Regions from separate parts of the Micromonospora sp. NPDC052213 genome, predicted to be linked through region 2. Evidence: riboswitches for the same ligand, from Rfam matches in the RefSeq annotation. Region 2 holds a riboswitch; the other holds the start of a gene.
What was found. A riboswitch is a leader RNA that binds a small molecule or an ion and turns the genes downstream of it on or off. The one in region 2 is predicted to bind thiamine pyrophosphate.

Region 1 (8,691 bases), on a different contig from region 2:
ATAGTGGCCGCGTACCTGCCAGCCGACCCGAGCCGGCGCGGTGGCGATCGCCTCGGTGCCGTTGTCGGCCGGCATGCCCCGGAACCGGCCCTGCCGCTCGTCGAGCATCTGCCGGATCCGGTCGCGGGCGCGTTCGGCGCTGGCGTGATCGGTCAGGTTGAACAGGCCGGCGGTCACCAGGTGGTCGCCGTCGGGCGTGCGCAGAGTGGCCCGGACCACCTGGTTGCAGCCGAGCCGGACCAGCAGGTCGGCGACCTCCCCGGTGGCCGCGACCGCGCAGCTGGCGCTGGAGTGGGTCTTCAGCACCCGGTACGCGGGCTGCCCGTCGGCGACGACGAGCTGCGTGCCGGGGAACAGCTCCTTGGCCGTCAGCGGCGCCTGGTCGGTGTCCCGGGAGTCGAGGTCGTGCGCCCCGGCCTCGGCCGACTCGGCCACCTGGGGCTGGCCGGTGGGCGTGGTCTGCGGCGTCTGGTCGCGCTCGACCAGCAGGGCGGCGGCGCCGAGGCCGCAGAGCGCGAGCAGCACGAGCACGGCCGCGCCGCCGACCAGCACCTGCCACAGCCGGCCGCCCCCGCCCCGCTGCGGCACGGGGCGCTCGGCGGCCACGGGTGCCTCGACCGCCACGGGTGCCTCGGTGGCCACGAGCGTATCGGTCGCTACGGCCGGCTCGGCCGGTGCCGGCGACACCTGCACGTCCGGCCGCGCCTGCGGGGCCTGCGCGACCTGCGGGGCCTGCGGAGCCGGTGGGGCGGGCGCGACCTGAGGAGCCGGTGGGGCGGGCGCGACCTGCGGGGCCGGTGGGGCTGGCAGGGCCTGCGGGTCGGGCGGTACCTCTGCCTGTGGCACTGGCGGGGTGTGCGGCGCTGGTGGCGGCGTCTGCGGCGCCTGTGGTGCCGGCGCGTGCTGCGCGGGGGACACCGGGGCCGAGGCGCGGACCGGCTCCGGCTCGGCGGGGGGCGGCGCGACCCGGTTGGGCCGGGGCAGCGACGGCGTCGGGAAGCGGGACGGGGAGGGGCCGGCCGGCGGCCCGGCACCGAGCACCGAGCGGCCGGACCGGGGCTCCGGGTACTCCATGAATGCTTCCTCATCGGACTCGTACCGATACACCATGTCGCCCAGGGTAGGAGGCATTGCCCCTTTAGGGGGTAATAACGGGAAATTGGGTGCCTGACTGTTTCGTGTCGTGCTGTGTCCGCTCCTCGGCCCCGGACCGGCCGGTGGCGAGGGCGGTGCGAGAATTGCCGGCGTGACCGGCGACCACTACTTCACCGCTGAACCCGCGACTGCCGCCCACCCGCGTGAGGTCGAATTCGCCGTCGCCGGCCGCGACTACACCCTGACCTCCTCCGGTGGGGTCTTCTCCGCCGCCCGCCTCGACCCCGGCACGGCGGTGCTGCTGCGCAAGGCGGAGCTGCCGCCCGCCGACACGGCCGGCGCACTGCTCGACCTCGGCTGTGGCTTCGGGCCGATCACCTGCGTGCTGGCCGCCTCGGCGCCGTCGGCGACCGTCTGGGCCGTCGACGTCAACGAGCGGGCCCGGGAGCTGACCGCCGCCAACGCGGCGCGGGTCGGCGCGGCCGACCGGGTACGCGTCGCCGCGCCGGACGACGTGCCCGCCGACGTGACGTTCGCCCAGCTCTGGTCCAACCCGCCGATCCGGGTCGGCAAGGACGAGCTGCACCGGATGCTGCTGCGCTGGCTGCCCCGGCTCGCCCCGGACGGCGTCGCCTGGCTGGTGGTCGCCCGCCACCTCGGCGGCGACTCGTTGCACCGCTGGCTGGCCGACCAGGGCTGGCAGGTCGAGCGGCACGCCAGCCAGAAGGGCTACCGGGTGCTGCGCGTCACCCGGTAATTGGTTGGGCCGCCCGGCGGGTGCTCGGGCAGGATGCCGGCGTGGGATACGTGGACGTGGCAGCCGTCGGGCATCTCCTCCCCGACGGACGGGAACTCTTCACCGACGTCTCGTTCCGGGTCGGTGAGGGCGCCAAGGTGGCCCTGGTCGGGCCGAACGGCGCCGGCAAGACGACGCTGCTGCGGATGGTCGCCGGCGACCTGCCGGTGAAGACCGGCGCGATCGCGCGGGCCGGCGGGCTGGGCGTGATGCGCCAGTTCATCGGCATGATCGGCGACGAGTCCACACTGGCCGACCTGGCGCTGTCGCTCGCCCCGCCGGCGCTGCGCGACGCCGGCCGCCGGCTCGCCGAGACCGAGGCGGCCATGCGGGCGGCCGAGGTCCGCGGCAAGTACAGCACCGCCGCCGGCAAGGCCCAGCTGGCGTACGCAGACGCGCTCGCGGCCTGGGGCGAGGCCGGTGGGTACGACGCCGAGGTGCTCTTCGACACCGTCGCCACCATCGTGCTCGGCCTGCCGTGGGACGGCGCTCGGGAGCGACCCGTCCGGACCCTCTCCGGCGGCCAGCAGAAGCGCTTCGCCCTCGAACTGCTGCTGCGCGGCCCCGACGAGGTGCTGCTCCTCGACGAGCCGGACAACTTCCTCGACGTGCCGGGCAAGCGCTGGCTGGAGGGGCGGCTGCGCGAGTCGGCCAAGTCGGTGCTCTACGTCTCGCACGACCGGGAGTTGCTGGCGCACACCGCCGACCGGGTCGTCGCCGTGGAGGGCGGCAGCGCCTGGGTGCACCCCGGCGGCTTCGCGAGCTGGCACTCCGCCCGCGTGGCCCGGCACGCCCGCCTCGACGAGCTGCGCAAACGCTGGGACGAGGAACACCAGAAGCTGCGCGAGCTGATGCTGATGTACAAGCAGAAGGCCGCGTACAACGACGGGATGGCCTCGCGTTACCAGGCCGCGCAGACCCGGTTGCGCAAGTTCGAGGAGGCCGGGCCGCCGCCCGTACCGCCGAAGGACCAGGACATCCGGATGCGCCTGACCGGCGGGCGGACCGGCAAACGCGCGGTGGTCTGCGAGCAGCTGGAACTCGACGGCCTGACCTACCCGTTCGACCTGGAGATCTGGTACGGCGACCGGGTCGCGGTGCTCGGCGCCAACGGCACGGGGAAGTCGCACTTCCTCCGGCTGCTCGCCCGCGGCGGCAGCGACCCCGACCCGGCCAACGGCCCGGTCGACGGCGCGGCGGCACTCGCGCCGGTCGCGCACGACGGGGTGGCCCGGCTCGGCGCGCGGGTGCGCCCCGGGCACTTCTCGCAGACCCACGACCGGCCGGAGCTGATGGCGAAGACCCTCGTGGAGATCCTCTGGCGGGGGGACGACCACCGGGCCGGCATGGACCGGCACGCGGCGATGGCGGCGCTGTCCCGCTACGAACTGGCGGGGCAGGGCGACCAGCGCTTCGGCACCCTCTCCGGCGGGCAGCAGGCGCGGTTCCTGGTGCTGCTGCTGGAACTGTCCGGCGCGACGCTGCTGCTGCTCGACGAGCCCACCGACAACCTCGACCTGGCGTCGGCGGAGGCGCTGGAGGCCGGACTGACCGCGTTCGAGGGGACTGTGGTCGCGGTGACCCACGACCGCTGGTTCACCCGCTCGTTCGACCGGTTCGTCCTCTTCCGCGGCGACAACGAGGTGGTGGAGACCCCCGAGCCGGTCTGGGACGTTGGCTGAGGCGTCCCCGGGCGGCGGACCGGCCGGCATAGGGTGGATCTCGTGACTGACATGATCTACCGCCGGTTGGGCGACTCCGGGCTCGTGGTGTCCGTCGTCGGCATCGGCTGCAACAACTTCGGCCGCAAGCTCGACCTCGACGGGACCCGGGCGGTGGTCGACGCCGCGCTGGACGCCGGGATCAATTTCTTCGACACCGCCGACATCTACGGTGAGCCGCAGGGCGCCTCCGAGGAGATGCTGGGCCAGGCGCTCAAGGGCCGCCGCGGCGACGTGGTGGTGGCCACCAAGTTCGGCATGGACATGCACGGCCTCAACGGCCCCGACTTCGGCGCCCGGGGCGCGCGGCGCTACATCGCCCGCGCCGTGGAGGCGTCGCTGCGCCGGCTCGGCACCGACCACATCGACCTGTACCAGATGCACGAGCCCGACCCGGGCACCCCGATCGACGAGACCCTCGCCGCGCTGGACGACCTGGTCCGCGCCGGCAAGGTGCGCTACCTGGGCAACTCCAACTTCGCCGGGTGGCAGATCGCCGACGCGGACTGGGTGGCGTCGTCCAACGGCCGGTCCCGGTTCATCAGCGCGCAGAACCACTACAGCCTGCTGGAACGCTCCGTCGAGGCCGAGGTGGTGCCGGCCTGCGAGCGGTTCGGCCTCGGGCTGCTGCCGTTCTTCCCGCTGGCCAACGGGCTGCTGACCGGCAAGTACAAGCGCGACCAGGCCCCGCCCGCCGGCAGCCGCCTCGCCGGAGGCGGCCGGTACGCCCAGCGCCTCGCCGCCGCCGACTGGGACACCATCGAGGCGATCGAGGCGTACGCGAACGAGCGGGGACTGTCGATGCTCCAGGTGGCCATCGGCGGGCTGGCCGCCCTGCCGGCGGTGACCTCGGTCATCGCCGGCGCCACCACGCCCGAGCAGGTGCGCTCCAACGCGGAGGCGGGCGCCTGGCAGCCCACCGACGAGGACGTCGACGCCCTCCGCGCCATCCTCTGACCCACCCCGGCACCGCCCCGGGCACCGCGTCGCGATGCCGGTGCGGTGCCGTCCATCCGTCACCGCGCCCGCCTCGCGCCGCGCGGGCTCGGTGGAACGCCATGGGTGTCACCCGGCCCCGCAGACACCCACCACGTTCCACCGAGCGTCGGGTCGCATCGCGCACGGCGTGCCGCCGGCCGTGCGCGGCGGCGGCCCGACGCGTGCCTGATGCTCAGCGGGTGGAACGTCGTGGGTGTCACGGGGGAGGCGGAAGATGCACACCATGGTTTTCCGCCGCTCTGGCGCGCCAGCGCGCCGGTCAGGAGCCGGGAGGGCGTCGGCGTGGGGAGCGGGCCGGGTCAGGGGCGGGCGGGTCAGGGGGCGGGGTGGCGCTCGCGGAGGGCCTGGGCGACCAGGGCGACGGTACGGTCGGGGTGCCGGAGCACGTCGTCGGCGGTGAAGCGGAGGACGACCCAGCCCACCGCGCGCAGGGCGTTGAGGCGGGCGACGTCCTGTCGGAAGTGGGTGCGTTCGCGGTGGTGGTCGCCGTCGTACTCCACCGCGACGCGCAGCCCCGGCCACGCCAGGTCCACCCGGCCGACGAGGCGGCCCGCGGCGTCGCGCACGTCGTGCTGAGCGGTCGCGGGCGGCAGCCCCGCGTCGAGCAGGAGCAGCCGGAGGCGGGTCTCCATCGGCGACTCGGCCAGCGGCTCCGCCAGCGCCAGCACCTCTCGCAGTAAGGGCAGGCCGGGCCAGCCGGGCCTCGCGTCGGCGTATGCGCGCAACGTGGGCAGCTTCACCACCCGGCGGTGCAGCAGCGCGTCGACGGCGACCAGGGCCTCCTCCCGGGGGGCCTGGCGGCCCAGGTCGAAGGCGGTGCGCAGGGCAGTGGTGACGGGCAACCTGCCGAAGCGGGTGCGGTCGGACTCCGGCACCGCCGACCGGGTCACCCGCAGCCGCGGGTGCGCGCGCATCCGCGCGGCGCGCGGCAGCAGCACGGCGACCGGCGTGTCCCGGTCGAGAAGGTCGACGCCCCAGAGGTACGCGGCGCTGCGGCCGGCGATCACCCCGCCGGTCGGTAGCGCCAGCGCGACCGCGTCGCACCACATCCGGTGGTCGTCCACCCGGTAGCCGTCCCGGTGCACGTGGACGTCGGGGAGGAGCCGCCGCCAGGACCGCCCGCGCAGCATCGTCCAGGTGACCAGGCCGTCGGCGACGGCGGCACTGCCCAGGAAGGGGCGAAACGCCAGGCGTGGGGGAACTCGGGCGGGGGAGGGCATCCGGACAGCATGGCGTGACCGCGTCGTCACGCGCCGCCCCGGTCGTCGGCTTCGGACGGTCGGTGTGAAATCCGCGTCCTGCCCTTGGCGGATCCGGCGATCCGTCGTACGGTGACACGCGCAAGTGACCCACGGGAGCCCGGTGCACCGGGCTGAGAGGGGGGCTGAGAGCCCCCGACCGTCGAACCTGATCCGGGTAATGCCGGCGCAGGGAGGAGTGTTGCCGTGCCGTCCCTTGGGCGACTGCATCTGATCACCGACACCCGACCCGGGCGGAATCCGCTGGCCGTGCTGCGGGCCGCCCTCCCGGTGGCCCGCGCCGAGCTGGTCGTGCAGGTCCGCGTCACCGACGACGCCACCGACCGGGAGGCGTACGACCTGGCTCGCCGGGTGGTCGCGCTCTGCGCGCCGTACGACGTCCCCTGCCTCGTCAACGACCGGCTGCACGTGGCGCTGGCGGTGGGCGCCGCCGGCGGGCACGTCGGCGCGGCGGACCTGCCGGTCGGGGCGGCCCGCCGGGTGCTCGGCGCGACCGCCGTGCTCGGGGCCACCGCCCGCGATCCGGGGACGGCCGCCGAGGCGGTCGCCGCCGGGGCCAGCTACCTGGGCGTGGGTCCCTGCCACGCCACGAGCACCAAGACCGGCCTGCCGGCGCCGATCGGGCCGGCCGGGGTACGCGCCGTCACCGCCGCCGTGGACGTGCCGGTGGTCGCGATCGGCGGGGTGACCGCCGCGAACGCGCCCGCGCTGCTGGCCGCCGGGGCGTACGGGGTGGCGGTGGTGGGGGCGCTGTCCGGGGCGGCCGATCCGGCCCGGGCGACGGCGGAGCTGCTGGGAGCGCTGGGGTGCTGAGCCGGCCGGACGTCGCCGTGGTGGGGGCGGGACCGGTCGGGCTGGCGATCGCCTGGCGCTGCGCGGCGCGCGGCCTCCGGGTCGCCGTGCACGACCCCGCCCCCGGGTCCGGCGCGTCGCACGTCGCCGCCGGGATGCTCGCCCCGGTCGCCGAGGCGTACTTCGGCGAGCACGAGCTGACGCGGCTGCTGGCCGCCTCCGCCGCCCGCTGGCCGGCCTTCGCCGCCGAGCTGACCGCCGCCGCCGGCGTGGACGTCGGCTACCGGACCGAGGGCACGCTGATGGTCGGGCTCACCGCCGACGACCTGGCCGAGGCGCGCCGGCTGTGGGCGTACCAGCAGGGTCTCGGGCTGCCGGTGACGCCGTTGCGCCCCTCGGCGCTGCGGGACCGCGAGCCGGCGTTGGCGCCCCGGGTGCGCGGCGGCGCGCTCGCCGCCACCGACCACCAGGTCGACCCGCGCCGGCTGGTGCCGGCGCTGCGCACGGCCGCCGAACGGGCCGGCGCCACGCTGGTGCCCGCCGCCGTGCGCCGGCTCTCCGACGTGGACGCGCGCGTCACGGTGGTGGCGGCCGGCTGCGGGGCGGCGGCCCTGACCGGGCTGCCGGTGCGGCCGGTGAAGGGCCAGGTGCTACGGCTCCGCGCGCCCGGCGGCGGCGCGCCGGGCTTCCGGCACGTCATCCGGGGGTACGCCGACGGCGAGCACGTCTACCTCGTGCCCCGCGACGGCGGGGAGGTGGTGGTGGGCGCCACCGTCGAGGAGCGCGCCGACACCGACGTCTCCGCCGGGGCGGTGCTGCGCCTGCTCCGCGCCGCCGTCGACCTGCTGCCGGAGCTGGCCGAGTACGACCTCGTCGAGACCCTCGCCGGCCTGCGCCCCGGCACCCCGGACAACGCCCCGATCCTCGGCCCGCTGCCCGGCCGGCCGGGCGTGCTCGCCGCGACCGGTCACCACCGGCACGGCATCGTGCTCACCCCCCTCACCGCCGACCTGATCGCCGAGCTGGTCGTCACCGGTACGGCGGACCCGCTGCTCGCCCCCTTCGCCCCGGACCGGTTCGCGCCGGCCGCCACCGCCGACCCGGCCGGCACTGACGCCGACGGCCGCTCCGGCGCCTTCGCACCCGAGGAGGAGCACACGTGGAACTGACGGTGAACGGCGCCGGGCGCAGCCTGCCCGGCGGCTCGACCGTGGCGGACCTGGTCCGCGCGGTCACCGACCAGCAGCGCGGCCTCGCCGTCGCGGTCAACGGGGAGGTCGTGCCGCGTACCGGCTGGCCGGCGACCGTGCTGCGCGACGGCGACCGGGTCGAGGTGCTCAGCGCCGCCCAGGGCGGGTGACGCGGTGAGCCTCGACCTGGGCGGCGTGCGCCTCACGTCCCGGCTGATCCTCGGCACCGGCGGCGCGGCCAACCTGCGCGTGCTGGAGGACGCGATCCGCGCCTCCGGCACCGAACTGGTCACCCTGGCCCTGCGCCGCGTCGACACCGTCCCCGGCACCGCCGGCGGGCTGCTGGACCTGCTCGACCGGTGCGGGGTGCGGCTGCTGCCGAACACCGCCGGCTGCTACACGGCGGGCGAGGCGGTCAAGGTGGCCCACCTGGCCCGGGAGGCGTTCGGCACCGACTGGGTGAAGCTGGAGGTGATCGGCGACGAGCGCACGCTGCTGCCCGACGGGGTGGAGCTGCTGCGCGCCGCCGAGGAACTCGTCGCGGACGGGTTCGTGGTGCTGCCGTACACGTCGGACGACCCGATTCTGGCGCGGCGGCTGGCCGACGTCGGCTGCGCCGCGGTGATGCCGGCGGGCGCGCCGATCGGCTCCGGCCTGGGCGTGTCGAACCCGCACCACATCCGGCTGATCCGGCAGAGCGTCGACGTGCCGGTGATCCTGGACGCCGGCATCGGCACCGCCTCCGACGCGGCGCTGGCGATGGAGCTGGGCTGCGACGCGGTGCTGCTGGCCAGCGCGGTCACCCGGGCCGCCGACCCGGTGGCGATGGCCACCGCGAT
Region 2 (14,095 bases):
CGTCACCCACCCCGGACCCCGTGGGTACGACCTGAACGACAACCCCCTCGGCAACGCCCTCTGGTCGGCGGCCTTCATCCTCGTCCTGCTCGGGCGGGCGCCGGCGGGCGCGCGCTGGGTGGACCGCAGGGCCGTGTTCGGCCGGGTCGTGACCGTGTTCAACCGGCGGGCGCTCACCGTCTACCTGTGGCACATGCCGTTCGTGGCGGCGCTCACCCCGCTGGTGGACGTGGTGGGCTGGTCGCACCAGGATCCGCTCGGCCTGGCGGTCCGGGTGGTCCTGGTCTTCGCCCTGGTCGCGGTGGTGACCGCCCTGGTCGGCTGGGTGGAGGACGTGGCGGCCCGTCGGCCGCCGGAGCTGGTTCCCGGCGGCTCCCGCCCCGCCCCGACCGGCGCCGGTTCACCCGCCCCGCCCGGCCCCGGGGCGCCGCCCGCTCCGGCCACCGCCGCGCGGTCCGGTCCGGCCACCGGGCGGGCCGGCGTGCCGTCGCCGCGCGCCGCCCGGGATCCGCAGACCGTCGAGATCAGCGCTGGGTGACCGTCTGGTTGCCGCCGCCGGTGGAGAGGTCGAGCACCAGCGAGGCGGTCGGATCGTGGGTCACGCCCAGCCGGGTGTCGCCGCCGCCGGCCGCGGAACGGACCTGGTAGCGGCCCGCGGGCACGACGAGCTTGATGTCGCCGCTGGAGGTGTGCGTACGCGCCGAGGCGGGCGTGGTCAGGTCGACGGTGATGTTGCCGGAGCCCGCCTCGGCGTCCACCCCGGCGCCGAGGCGGCGCCCGGTGATGTCGCCGGAGCCGGCGCGCAGGGTCACGGCGCCCGGGGCGCCGTCCACGTCGATGTTGCCGGAGCCGGTCGTGACGGTGACCGCGCCGGCGGCGCCGGTCACCCTGACGTCACCCGAGCCGGTCTCCGCCACGACGGGGCCGTCGGCGCCGGTCACCCGGACGTTGCCGGAACCGAGCCGGATCTCCACCGCGCCGACCTTGGTCAGCTGGACGTCACCGGAGTCGGTCTCGCCCGTCACGCTCACCCCCTCCGGGGCGGTGACGTCGTAGGAGACGCTGCAGTCCTTGCCGCAGTCGGTGTCCAGCATCAGTTCGGTGCCGTTGATCTCGTACGTGGTGTCGGGCTGGCCGCCGTGGTAGCGCACCACCCGCTTGATTCGCACCTCGTCGTCCGTGCTGGCGGTGCGGACGGTCACGTCGCCGGACCCCGGAAGCACCCGGATGGCGGTGATCCGGGCCGCTTCGGTGTTGTCGTAGTCGAGCCGACGGGAGGCCAGGTTGTCGCACCCGGCGACGACGATCAGGGTGGCGGCCGCGGCGAGCGCCGCGGCGGTCCGGTGGAGAGCCATGCGAGCACGCTACGAGCCACGGCGCGCGCCGCGCATCGGGGGTTCTTCGCGCGTCCACCCCGAGCCGACCCTGATTTCGCACCCCGAGGGAGAATGGTCCGATGGCCGGGTACCGCCGACAGCTCTACCGCGACGACGCGGTGGTCCTGCGCGTGCAGAAGCTCGGCGAGTCCGACCGGATCATCACCCTGCTCACCCGCCGGCACGGCCGGCTGCGGGCGGTGGCCCGCGGGATCCGCCGCACCACCAGCAAGTTCGGCGCCCGGCTGGAGCCGTTCGGGCACGTCGACCTCCAGCTCGCCGGCGACCCGAAGGGCAACCAGGGCAGCTCGCTGCACACGGTCAGCCAGGTCGAGGGCATCGACCTCTACGGCAAGCGGTTCCTCGGCGACTATCCCCGCTACACGGCCGCCAGCGCGATCGCCGAGACCGCCGAGCGGCTCACCCCGGTGGAGCGGGAGCCGTCGCTGCGGCTGTTCCAGCTCACCCTCGGCGCGCTGCGGGCGCTCGCCGGTGGCAGCCACGACACCACCCTGGTGCTCGACGCGTACCTGCTGCGCGGGATGGCCCTCGCGGGCTGGGCGCCGGCGCTGACCGCCTGCGCCGTCTGCGGCACGCCCGGGCGGCACCGGGCGTTCTCCGTACCGGCCGGGGGCGCGGTCTGCCCGGACTGCCGGCCCCCCGGCGCGGCCCATCCCGCCCCGGCCACCATCGACCTGATGTCCGCGCTGACCACCGGCGACTGGCGGGTCGCCGACGCCACCGAGACCGGCGTACGCCGGGAGTGCAGCGGCCTCGTCGCGGCGCACCTGCAGTGGCACCTGGAGCGCGCGCTACGCTCGCTGCCGCTGGTCGACCGGGGTGCCCCGGCGGCCGGCCCGGTCCCGCCGCCGCGGGGCGTGGGGGCCGGAGCGGATGGCGTGAGCAGGGAGAGAGCCGAGTGATCCGATCGATGAGGGCCGGCCGGCGCGAGCCGGTGCCGCCGACACCGCACCCGTCGGGCGCCCGGCCGCCGGCGTTGCCCGCCGAGGCGGTGCCCCGGCACGTCGCCGTGGTGATGGACGGCAACGGCCGGTGGGCCAAGGAGCGCGGGCTGCCTCGCACCAAGGGCCACGAGGCGGGGGAGTTCTCCCTGTTCGACACCATCGAGGGCGCCATCGAGCTGGGCATTCCCTACCTGTCGGCGTACGCCTTCTCCACCGAGAACTGGCGGCGCTCGCCGGACGAGGTCCGGTTCCTGATGGGCTTCAACCGGGACGTCATCCGCCGCCGCCGCGACCAGCTGGTCGACCTGGGGGTGCGGGTGGTCTGGTCCGGCCGGGCCGGCCGGCTCTGGAAGAGCGTCATCTCCGAGCTGCAGACGGCGGAGGAGATGTCCCGGGGCAACTCCACCCTGACCCTCCAGTTCTGCGTCAACTACGGCGGGCAGGCCGAGATCGCCGACGCCGCCGCCGCGATCGCCCGGGACGCGGCCGCGGGCAGGCTCGACCCGGCGAAGGTCACCGAGAAGACGGTGGCGAAGTACCTCTACCACCCGGAGGTCCCCGAGGTGGACCTCTTCCTCCGTCCCTCCGGCGAGCAGCGGATCTCCAACTACCTGCTCTGGCAGACCGCGTACGCCGAACTGGTGTTCCTCGACACGCTGTGGCCCGACTTCGACCGTCGGCACCTCTGGTACGCCTGCGAGCTGTACGCCCAGCGGGACCGCCGCTTCGGCGGCGCGCTGCCCAACCCGGTCGCCCCGCCGTCCTGAGGCTTACCGCTCCGCCGCGCGGGGTATTTCTCCGGTCAGCAGCCACTGACGGAGGTGAACCCACATGATCCAGAAGCGTATTGCCCAGTGGGCGTTGATGGCGGTCGCGGTGCCGCTGGCGGCGGCCGGCGCGCGTCGGCTCAGCCACACGCTGGAGGCCCGCCGCGGCCCGTCCGGGGTGAGCCGCCTGCTCACCAAGGGTGCCGACATGCTCCGCCCGCGGAAGGCGAAGCGCCGCCGCTTCTTCTGACCCCGCCGGTCAGCGTCGCCCCGCGGCGCTGACCTCCCCTCCCCGTCCGCCCCGTCCCCGCCGCCACTTCGCGGGGTTCGGGGTTTCGGGGTGGGTGCGGGGTGGGGGTGCCTAGGATCGGGGGCGGGGTGGGTGCCCCGGACCGCGTCGAGCCTCGGGGGTGGGGATGCGGGATCTCCGGTACAAGATGATCATGGCGCTGAACGCCGCCGACCTCGGTGACCCGATCTGCGCGCAGGTGGCCGAGATCTGCGCCGAGATCGCCGAGCAGCACTGCCACGAGCTCGGCCACGCGCCGCAGCCGCGCTCCGGCGAGATCGGCGAGCTGGCCACGGGCGAACCGGCGCTCACCTGGGCGCCGACCGAGACCGGGCAGCGTGCCTGGTGACGCCTCCCGCCGACCCACCGGCCGCGCCAGTCGGTTCCGGCGCGGCGTCGGGCCGCCGACCGGTGACGCGGTGACCGCCCCCGCTCCGGCCGTCGACGTCCGGCGGGCCGACGACCGCTTCGCCACCCGGATCTCCTGGCTCGACTCGAAGCACTCGTTCTCGTTCTCCCGGCACTACGACCCGGCCAACACCCACCACGGTCTGCTGCTGGTCAACAACGACGACGTGGTCCGGCCGGGCGCCGGCTTCGAGACCCACCCGCACCAGGACATGGAGATCGTCACCTGGGTGTTGCGCGGGTCGCTGGTGCACCAGGACTCCACCGGCCACTCCGGCGTGATCTATCCGGGGCTGGCGCAGCGGATGAGCGCGGGCACCGGCATCCTGCACTCGGAGAAGAACGACTCCTGGCGGCTCGACGGCCGCGACCCGCACACCGATCCCGTCCACTTCGTGCAGATGTGGGTGCTCCCGGACGAGCAGGGCATCGACCCCGGCTACGAACAGCTCGAGATCCACGACGAGCTCCTGCGCGGCGGCCTGGTGCCCGTCGCCTCCGGGATGGACCGCCACGACGGCGCCGCGGCGATCCGGATCCGGAACCGCTTCGCCGCCCTGCACGCCGCCCGGCTCCGCCCCGGCGACGAGGTCGATCTCCCGGACGCGCCCTTCGTCCATCTCTACGTGCCGGCCGGCGCGGTCACCCTGGAGGGCGGCGGCCTGCTCGGCACCGGCGACGCCGCCCGGCTCACCATGACGGGCGGGCGACGGGTCACCGCCACCGAGCCGGCCGAGATCCTGGTCTGGGAGATGCACGCCACCATCGCCTGACCCGCCACCTCCGCCACCCGTTCTCGCCGGGGTCGGGGGTCAGGCCTGGATTTCGGAGCGGTCGGCGGACCAGAGGGTGTGGAAGGTGCCGTCGCGGTCCACCCGGTGGTAGGTGTGCGCGCCGAAGTTGTCCCGCAGCCCCTGGACCAGCGCCGCCGGGAGGCGCTCGGCGCGCAGCGCGTCGAAGTACGCCAGCGACGAGGCGAACGCCGGCGCCGGCACCCCGGCCCGGGCCGCCTCGGCAACCACCCTGCGCCAGCTCGGCACGCCGTCGTTGACGGTGTCGGCGAACCACGGCGCGACCAGCAGCGTCGGCAGCTCCGGCCGGTCGTCGTACGCCTGCCGGATGCGGTCGAGGAAGCGGGCGCGGATGATGCAGCCGCCCCGCCAGATCGTCGCGGTGCCGCCCAGGTCGATGCCCCAGTCGTACTCCCGGGAGCCGGCCCGGATGTGGTCGAAGCCCTGCGCGTACGCGACGATCTTGGAGGCGAGCAGCGCGCGGCGGACGTCCTCGACGAAGGTCTCCCGGTCCCCGACCTGCCACGTGTCGCCCGCGTCCGGGAACGCCCCGCGCGCCGCCGCCCGCTGGTCGGCGTGCCCGGACAGCGACCGGGCGAACGTCGCCTCGGCGATGCCGGTGATGGGGATGCCCAGGTCGAGGGCGCTCTGCACCGTCCAGCGGCCGGTGCCCTTCTGCTCGGCGCGGTCCAGCACGACGTCCACGAACGCCCGCCCGGTGGCCGCGTCGGTGTGCGCCAGCACGTCCGCGGTGATCTCGATGAGGAAGGACTCCAACTCGCCGGAGTTCCAGTCGCGGAAGATCTCGGCGATCTCCGCCGGCTCCGCGCCCAGCCCCGCCCGCAGCAGGTCGTACGCCTCGGCGATGAGCTGCATGTCGGCGTACTCGATGCCGTTGTGCACCATCTTGACGAAGTGCCCGGCGCCGTCCGGCCCGATGTGCCGGCAGCACGGCACCCCGTCCACCTGCGCGGCGATCCTCTCGAAGATCGGGCCGAGCGTGCGGTAGGACTCCGCCGACCCGCCGGGCATGATGCTCGGGCCGCGCAGCGCACCCTCCTCGCCGCCGGAGACGCCGGTGCCGACGAAGTGCAGCCCGTGGGCCCGCAGCGCCTCCTCCCGCCGGCGGGTGTCGGCGAAGTGCGCGTTGCCGCAGTCCACGACGATGTCGCCGGGGTCGAGCAGTGGCACCAGTTCGTCGATCACGGCGTCGGTGGGCCCGCCCGCCTTGACCATCACGATCACCGCCCTCGGCCGCTCCAGCGAGGCGACGAAGTCCGCCATCGACTCGGCGGGCAGGAAGGTCCCCTCGTCGCCGTGCTCCGCGACGAGGCTGCGGGTGCGCTCCGGCGAGCGGTTGTGCAGCGCCACGGTGAAGCCGTTGCGGGCCAGGTTCCGGGCCAGGTTGCGGCCCATGACCGCCAGCCCGGTCACGCCGATCCGCGCCGTCGCCCGCTCGGCCATCCGTCCGCCGCCTTCCGCCGTCCACGTCTGCCGCTGTGACCGTATCGCGGCCGGTGGCGGGCGCGGTGCGGTGCGGTGTTCGACAGCCCGTCACCGCCGGGTCGCGGTGCGCCTGCGGTCGGGCATGCCGATCGTGCCGGTAATTCGGATGCGCGCCCCGTGCGGTGGGGTTAGCGTGTGGGCATGCGCAACTGACGCCCCATCTCCGAGCCGACCCGCCGCCCTGGTGCCGTGGGTCCGCGTGCTCCCGGGCGTCCGCATTCCCACCCTGTCGCCGAGGCGGCGGTGTCCTTCGTGGTCGCACCCGGGGAGCAGTCCCGATTCCGCCCGACCGTCGCGCGACGGTCACCGACCGGCGGCCCGCCCCGTCCGACGACGGGACGGCCCGCAGACCGAGGAGGCCCGGATGCCCGCCAAGCGCAACCCGAAGAAGTCCCGCACCGTCACGCCGAAGCCGACCGTCGCCGACCTGACGCCGATCGAGGTGGACGCGATCGCGGTCGCCCCGGCGTCGGTCCCGGCGCTGCCGGCGACGCCACCGACGAAGGCCGGTCCGCCCGCGCGGGGTGCCGGGGCCCGCAACCCCGGGGGCCGGAGCCAGCAGGCGCCGCAGGCCCGCCGGTACGCCTTCCGGCGCAGCTGACGAGCAGCACCACCGCCACCGGCGGCCAGGAACCAGCGGGCGGAGGCGAATCCTGCCGTTGGCGCGGCCGACGACGGCGGGCCGGGAAACCCGGGGGCGGGGCCGCGGATGACGCCGCGACCCCGCCCCGTCACCCCGGCCCCGGTCAGGAGTGCGCGGCCACCGGTGCCTCCGTCCGGCCCGCCGCGTCGGCCGGGCGCTGCCGGCCGACGCCGAGCGCCAGGCCGGACAACCCGGCCGCCATCAGCACGCTCACCACGACCTTGAGCGGAACGCCCTCGCTGACGAACTCGAGGACCTGCCCGCCGGTGAGGACGAGCGGCACCCACAGCGACACCATGCCGGCCCGCCACGCCCCGAACGCCAGCACCAGGAGGCCGATCATCCAGCCCAGCAGCCACACGGCGAACGACGCCATCACGAACGGGTCGTTGTCGAGGGCGTCGACGACCGGTCGGACGGCCTCGGCGTCGACGCCGGCACCGGCGAGGGCTCCGAAGAAGGCGTTGTAGTGCCAGAGGTGGACGCTGGAGAAGTAGAGGCCGAGCAGGGCGATGCCGCCGCCGACGGTGGCGACCAGCGGCTTGCGCCGACCGAGCGCCACGGCCAGGCCGGCCATCGCCGGCAGCAGCAGCAGGTGCGCCAGGGCGAACAGGACGGTCTCCACCCGCCACGCGCCGAGGTTCCCGGCGGCCACCGCCACGTTGCCGGCGGTCTCGGACACGTCGTCCGGGAACATCACCCAGTAGAACGCGTTCGCGACGCCGTAGAGAACGCCGGCCGCGGCCAGCGCGACCGCCGTCAGCCGCCGGCCGTACCGTCGCCCGGTCCTGTCATCCATCGTGTCTCCCCTCGAGAAGTGTGTGGTGGACGGTAGGAGCCGGCCCGGGGCCCGATCGTCGGCCGACGGGTTGAGCCGAGGGTGGAGCGTTCCGCCGGGCCTTCTACACCCGTGGGTGGACGCCCGGCCGCGGTCGCCGCCGATACCCTTCGCACCATGTCAGCCGCCGCCCCCGACAACCGACGTCTCCCGCGGGGTCTCGTCGTCGCCACGGTCGCCGGTCTCGCGCTGTTCGGGTTCGGCCTGGCCGAGCTGTACGTTCCGATCGCCGGCTACGTCGAAGGCCAGGGGCCCGACCTCGCGGCGCTGCCGGCCGGCTGGCTCGCCGTGCTCACCGTGCTGCTCGTCGGCTACGGCCTCGCGGTGGCGGTCTGCACGACGTACCCGCGAGCGGCGGCCGTCCTCGCCGGCGCCTGTTTCACCGCGCAGAGCTTCACGCCCGTCCTCCCGGAGTGGCCTGTCGTGCCGCTCCTGGCGCTGCTCCTCGCCTGCTTCGGCTGCGTCGCCCTGGGGGGACGCGCCGCACCGACCGTCGCCACGGTCAGCTACTTCGTCGCGCTCGGCGTCGAGAACACCGCCGCCGGGGACTCGGACTGGGTGTTCATCGTGTTCGTCGCGCTCGCGGTGCTGGGTCCGGGCTACGCGGTCCGGATGCGCCGCGCGCAGGCGGTGCGTCTGGTCGCGTTGGCCGCCGAGCGGGAGGCCGCCGCGCGGACGGACGAACGGCTGCGGGTGGCCCGGGAACTGCACGACATCGTCTCGCACGGTGTCTCGGTGATGGTGCTGCAGGCCGGCGCCGCCGAGGCCGTGCTCGACTCGGACACGCGCCAGGCCCGCGAGTCACTGGAGGCGGTGCAGGACGTGGGGCGCGACGTGGTCACCGAACTGCGCAGGTTGCTGGTCATCCTGCGCGGCTCGGAACCGGCACCGGAGGGACTGCCCTCGCTGCGGCAGCTCGACGCGTTGACCACCGCGGTACGCGTCGCCGGCGGGCGGGTCGAGGTCACCGTCACGGGCGATCTCGGCGCGCTTCCGGTCGCCGCCGACGTCAACGCCTACCGGATCCTCCAGGAGGCGCTGACGAACGCCGCCAGGCACGCCCCCGGCGCGACCGTCGACGTCTCGATCGACGTGGGCGACACCCGGCTCCGGCTGCACGTCGTCGACGACGGGCCCGGTCCCGCCCGCCGTGGCGTCGGCACCGGCCACGGGCTGACCGGCATCCGGGAACGGGCCGAGCTGTTCGGCGGCACGGTCGTCGCGGGCCCGCGCGAGCAGGGCGGCTTCGAGGTTCGCGTGGAGCTTTCGTTGGGTCTCGACGGCTCGGCGTCAGCGCTCTCTCCGACGGGCACGACGGCGTGACCCGGGTGCTCATCGCCGACGACGAGGCCCTCGTCCGCGGCGGACTCCGGATGATCCTCGGCGCGCAGCCCGACATCGAGGTGGTCGCCGACGCGGCCGACGGCGAGGACGCCGTACTGCTCGCGGCACGCCTCAAGCCCGACGTCGTCCTGATGGACATCCACATGCCGAGGCTGGACGGCATCGCCGCGACGGAGCGGATCCTGGCGGAGTGCGCCGACATCCGGATCATCGTGCTGACCACCTTCGACCTGGACGAGTACGTCTACCGGGCGCTGCGGGCCGGGGCGTCCGGATTCATGCTCAAGACCACCCCGCCGAAGGACCTCGCGGGCGCCCTGCAGGCCGCCGCGCGTGGCGACGCGCTGCTGTCCCCGTCGATCACCCGCAGGCTGATCGACCACTACACGGCGACGGCGCCGGCGGCGACCGCCGGCAGCCCGGGCCTGGCGGAGCTGACCGCCCGGGAGACGGAGGTGCTGCGGATGATGGCCGACGGCCTGTCCAACCGGGAGATCGCCCACCAGCTCTTCCTCGGCGAGGCGACGGTGAAGACGCACGTCAACCGCATCTTCGCCAAGCTCGGGGTGCGCGACCGGGTGCAGGCCGTCGTGTTGGCGTACCAGACCGGCATGGCCCAGGTCCGGCGTCGGTAGGGCGACAGACCGCCGGGCCTCGCCACCGTGGCCGTGGCGCCGGCAGCCGCCGCCCCTCAGCCGATCAGGGGCCGGAACGTGCCGAGCAGCACGCTGACCGTCAGCGCCGCGCCGGCCAGCAGCGCCGCCCCGGCGATCAGCAGCCCGTCGGCGGCGCCGAAGCGTTGCCGCCGGGCGACCGTACGCGGGGTGCCGGCGTCGAAGCCGCGGGCGTCCATCGCCACGGCCAGCCGGGTGCCCCGGCGGATCGCCCCGACCAGCAGGGCGAAGGCGGTGGAGACGAACAGCCGCAGCTTCGCCAGCGGGTTGCGTCCCGCCGCCACCCCGCGGGCGCGGCGGGCCATTGCGATCATCTGCCACTCCTGCCCGAGCAGCGGCACCAGCCGGAACGCCGCCAACGCCCCGATGGCGAACCGGGCCGGCGCCTTCGCGTTCTGGATCAGGGCGTCCGCCAGGTCGGTGGGGTCGGTGGTGGCGAACACGATCACGCCGGGCAGCGCCACGGCGAACATGCGCAGCACCAGGCCGAGCGCGGTGAGCAGCACCCCGGAGGTGACCACCGCGGGGCCGGCCTCGACCAGCACCCGGCCGGAGCGCTCGGCCGCGAAGAGCACCAGCGTCACCACGATGCCGACCGCGCCGATCAGCAGCGGCCAGGCCCGCCGGGCCAGCACCCGGAAGCGGACCCCGAACAGCGGCAGCACGGCCAGCTCGACGGCGATGGCGATCGCCGGGGCCACCGGGTCCAGGGTGGCGACGAGGATGAACGAGAACACCAGCGCCGCGGCGAGCTTGGCCACCGGGTTGCGCCGGGCCAGCGGCGCGTCGGGGGCGGCGACGGGTTCGAGGGAGATCACGGCCGCTCCGGGACGGGACGGGCGGGGCGCGCGGCCGGCGCCGGACCGGCCATGGTCCGGCGACGCCGCGGGTGCGTGGCCGGCGCGTTGTGCGAGCTGGTCACGGCCGCTCCAGGGTGACGCGCCGGTCGGCCAGAGCGGCCACGAACTCCGGGTCGTGGGTGACGGCGACCAGGCCGTGCCCGGCGTCGCGCAGCTCGGCGAAGAGGTCCACCAGTTCCAGCCAGGTCCGCCGGTCCTGGCCGAAGGTGGGTTCGTCGCAGACGAGCAGGCGGGGCGCGGTGGCCAGGGCCGTCGCCACGCTCAGCCGCCGCGCCTCCCCACCGGACAGGGTGTACGGGTTGGCCGCGGCGAGCTTCGTCAACCGCAGCCGGGACAGCAGGTCGTCGACGGTGGACCGGACCGCCGTCTCGGGCTGGCCGGTGCGGCGCGGGCCGAGGGCCAGCTCGTCGAAGACGGTGGTGGCGACGAACTGGTGCTCCGGGTCCTGGAAGACCGAGCCGATCCGCCGGGCCAGCGCCGGGGCGCGCCAGCGGTGCGGGGGAGTGCGGGCGTCGGAGCCGGCCAGCGCCGCCGTCGCCACGACCCGGCCGGCTCCCGGCTTGAGCAGCCCGCCGAGCAGCAGCGCGAGGGTCGACTTTCCCGCCCCGTTCGGGCCGAGCACGGCGAGCGCCTCGCCGGCGCGTACCGCCAGGTCGACGGCGGCCAGCCGGGGCGGCAGGCCGAGCCGGTCGGCGGTGAGCAGCAGGTCGCCGGCCGGCGCGGTGGCGTGGCGGGGCGGCACGGGCCGGCCGGGCACCCAGACGCCCGCGGCGGCGAGCGCCTCGCCGTGGGCGCCGAAGACGGCCTGGGGCGTGCCGTCCGCGCGGACGCCGCCGCCCGGTTCGAGCACGACCACCCGGTCGACCAGCGGCAGCGCCTCGGCGACCCGGTGCTCGACCAGGATCAGGGTGGTGTCGGCGTCCAGCGCGCCGGCCACCGCCGCACGGACCAGCGCGGCGCCGGTCGGGTCCAGGTTGGCGGTCGGCTCGTCGAGCAGCAGCAGCCCGGGCCGCAGGGCCAGCACCCCCGCCAGGGCGAGGCGTTGCTGCTCGCCGCCGGAGAGGGCCGCGGTGGGTCGGTCCCGGTGGTACGGGAAGCCGACCCGGGCCAGCGCCTCGTCGACGCGGGGCCAGATCTCCTCGGCGGGGACCCCCCGGTTCTCCAGCCCGAACGCCACGTCGTCGCCGCTGCGGGCCATCACGAGCTGGGTCTCCGGGTCCTGGAAGACGATGCCGACCCGTTCCCGGCCCTTGCGGGGGTCGAGCCCGTCGATCTCGACGGTGCCCTCCTGTTCGCCCGAGTCCTCGGGCAGCAGCCCGGCCAGCGCGGCGAGCAGGGTGCTCTTGCCGGCGCCCGACGGCCCGAGCAGCAGCACCCGCTCGCCCGCCTCGACGCGCAGGTCCACCCCGCGCACGGCCCACGCCCGACGCCCGGCGTGCCGCCACCCGAACCCCCGCAGCGTCACCGCCCCCACGCCGTCCCCCTTCCGGCCCACGCGCGGGCGTCGATCATGAGGTCGGCGGCACCCACGGAGATCCACGTCGCCGTCCACCTCATGATCAACCCCGATTCCGGTGGTGCGGGTCAGACGGCGGCGCGTTCGCGGCCGGCGGGGAAGCGGTCCAGGACGCCGGTGCCCGCCAGGGCGCGGGTGAGGGCCCAGCCGCCGGCGCCGGCGACGGCGGCGGCGCTGACGACGGTGAGCAGGGCGTACGGGATCCGGTAGCTGCCGAGCGCGTAGTCGACGTTCCACACGAAGAAGTCGAACAGCGCCGCGCCGAGGCCGGTCAGCGCACCGGCGAGCAGCGCGGTGGGCAGCCGGAACGAGCGGTACCGGAACGCGGCGAAGGCCACCTCGGCGCCGAGCCCCTGGATGAGGCCCTGGACGATGGTGATGCCGCCCCACTCCGAGCCGAGCAGCGCGGAGACCGTCGCCGCCACCGCCTCGCAGAAGAGCGCCGCGCCGGGCTTGCGGATCACCAGGCCGCCGAGCACGGCCGGGACCAGCCAGACGCCGTACATGATCGCCTGGCCGGCCGGGAAGAACGCGAACGCCGGGTCGACGGCCCGCCACAGCAGGCCCCAGGCCCAGAAGATGACGCCGAACGCCACCGCGATCACCGCGGCGATGACGACGTCGAGTGTGCGCCACCGGGTGGTCGTGTTGTCTCGCATGATTGCTCCCAGTCCTGAACGCGAACCAGGAGAAGACGCACGCCGCGCCCGGTGTGGCCGGACGGCGACGCGGCTGGAGGTCGACCGAACTCCCTGCGCTGGCATTACCCAGATCAGGTTCGAGGGTCTGCGGGCGGTGCCCGCACTCTCAGCGCTGTGCGCTCCCCTGTCGGATGTGAAGTTGTCGCGCCGACGCTAACACCTTTGAAGATCATCGGGCAAAGTGATCTTTCCGCTGGTCACCAGCGCGTTCGCTCGATCTCGTCGGTTCCGGCCGGTACTCTCGGGCGGCCACTGGCGGAATCGGCGGAGGAAACCACGTGACATCCGAGGTTGACCGCTCCGTGCCGGATGGGCGCACCCCGGGGGCGGTCGGTGTGGCCGCGCCGGGCGGACCACCGCACGAGCCGGCGGGCGGCGGCGGGAGCGCCTGGCGGGTCGGGTCGGTCGAGGTGCTCGCGGGCCTGCTGGTCCTGCTGGTCGTCTTCCGTGAGCCGCTCGCCGGGGCCCTGTCCGCGCCCCGGCTGCAGACCTGGACCACCGTCTTCGTCTCGGTCATGGTGCAGGCGGTGCCGTTCCTGGTCTTCGGGGTGGTCCTCTCCGCCGTGATCGCGGTCTTCGTGCCCCGGTCGTTCTGGGCCCGGGCGCTGCCCCGGCACCCCGCGCTCGCGGTGCCCGTGGCGAGCGCGGCCGGCGTGGTGCTGCCCGGCTGCGAGTGCGGGTCCGTGCCGATCGCCGGGTCGCTGATCCGGCGCGGGGTCACCCCGGCCGCCGCGCTGGCCTTCCTGCTCGCCGCCCCGGCCATCAACCCGATCGTGCTCACCGCCACCGCGGTGGCCTTCCCCGACGCCCCGGAGATGGTCCTCGGCCGCGGCGTCGCGAGCCTGGTCGTCGCCATGGTGATGGGGTGGCTGTGGCTGCGCCTCGGCCGGGCCGACTGGATCCGGCTGCCGCGCCGGCCGGAGCTGGACGACGGCCCGCGCGGGCGGGCGTTCTGGGCGGCGGTCCGGCACGACGTCACCCACGCCGGCGGGTTCCTGGTGGTCGGCGCGGCGGCCGCCGCCACCATCAACGTCGTCGTGCCCGAGCGCTGGTTGCAGACCCTCGCCGAGGACCCGGTGCTCTCGGTGCTTGCGCTGGCCGTGCTCGCGGTGCTGCTCTCCCTCTGCTCGGAGGCCGACGCCTTCGTGGCCGCCTCGCTGTCGCAGTTCTCGCTGACCGCCCGACTGGTCTTCCTGGTGGTGGGGCCGATGGTCGACCTCAAGCTCGTCGCGATGCAGACCGGCGTCTTCGGCCGTCGGTTCGCGCTGCGGTTCGCCCCGGCCACCTTCGCGGTGGCCGTCGCGGTCGCCGCCGCGACCGGGGCGGTGCTGGTGTGAACCGGCAGGCGCAGGCCGTCGTCCTGCTGCTGCTCGGGGGCGCCGTGGTCCGGGCCAGCCTCACCGACCTCTACCTGCGC

Region 1: it holds a riboswitch for thiamine pyrophosphate, as region 2 does, so the genes downstream of both, thiE (thiamine phosphate synthase) here and AB0L34_RS20885 (ECF transporter S component) in region 2, are expected to answer to the same signal.

The regions. Positions count from the first base shown of each region.
Region 1 is NZ_JBFAVI010000217.1:269-8,959, forward strand. It holds gene AB0L34_RS30715 (hypothetical protein) at 1-1,110, opposite strand, end outside; gene AB0L34_RS30720 (methyltransferase) at 1,247-1,852, shown strand; gene AB0L34_RS30725 (ATP-binding cassette domain-containing protein) at 1,894-3,573, shown strand; gene AB0L34_RS30730 (aldo/keto reductase) at 3,607-4,569, shown strand; gene AB0L34_RS30735 (DUF559 domain-containing protein) at 4,926-5,831, opposite strand; TPP riboswitch at 5,954-6,062, shown strand; gene thiE (thiamine phosphate synthase) at 6,057-6,683, shown strand; gene thiO (glycine oxidase ThiO) at 6,677-7,831, shown strand; gene thiS (sulfur carrier protein ThiS) at 7,822-8,022, shown strand; gene AB0L34_RS30755 (thiazole synthase) at 8,027-8,691, shown strand, end outside.
Region 2 is NZ_JBFAVI010000089.1:11,407-25,501, forward strand. It holds gene AB0L34_RS20815 (acyltransferase) at 1-538, shown strand, start outside; gene AB0L34_RS20820 (DUF4097 family beta strand repeat-containing protein) at 525-1,355, opposite strand; gene recO (DNA repair protein RecO) at 1,457-2,299, shown strand; gene AB0L34_RS20830 (isoprenyl transferase) at 2,308-3,108, shown strand; gene AB0L34_RS20835 (hypothetical protein) at 3,173-3,358, shown strand; gene AB0L34_RS20840 (thioredoxin reductase) at 3,525-3,746, shown strand; gene AB0L34_RS20845 (pirin family protein) at 3,817-4,578, shown strand; gene gndA (NADP-dependent phosphogluconate dehydrogenase) at 4,618-6,060, opposite strand; gene AB0L34_RS20855 (hypothetical protein) at 6,467-6,703, shown strand; gene AB0L34_RS20860 (hypothetical protein) at 6,849-7,544, opposite strand; gene AB0L34_RS20865 (sensor histidine kinase) at 7,701-8,906, shown strand; gene AB0L34_RS20870 (response regulator transcription factor) at 8,903-9,562, shown strand; gene AB0L34_RS20875 (energy-coupling factor transporter transmembrane component T) at 9,619-10,419, opposite strand; gene AB0L34_RS20880 (ABC transporter ATP-binding protein) at 10,520-11,935, opposite strand; gene AB0L34_RS20885 (ECF transporter S component) at 12,046-12,636, opposite strand; TPP riboswitch at 12,709-12,814, opposite strand; gene AB0L34_RS20890 (permease) at 13,014-14,015, shown strand; partial or broken gene AB0L34_RS20895 (TIGR03943 family protein) at 14,012-14,095, shown strand, end outside.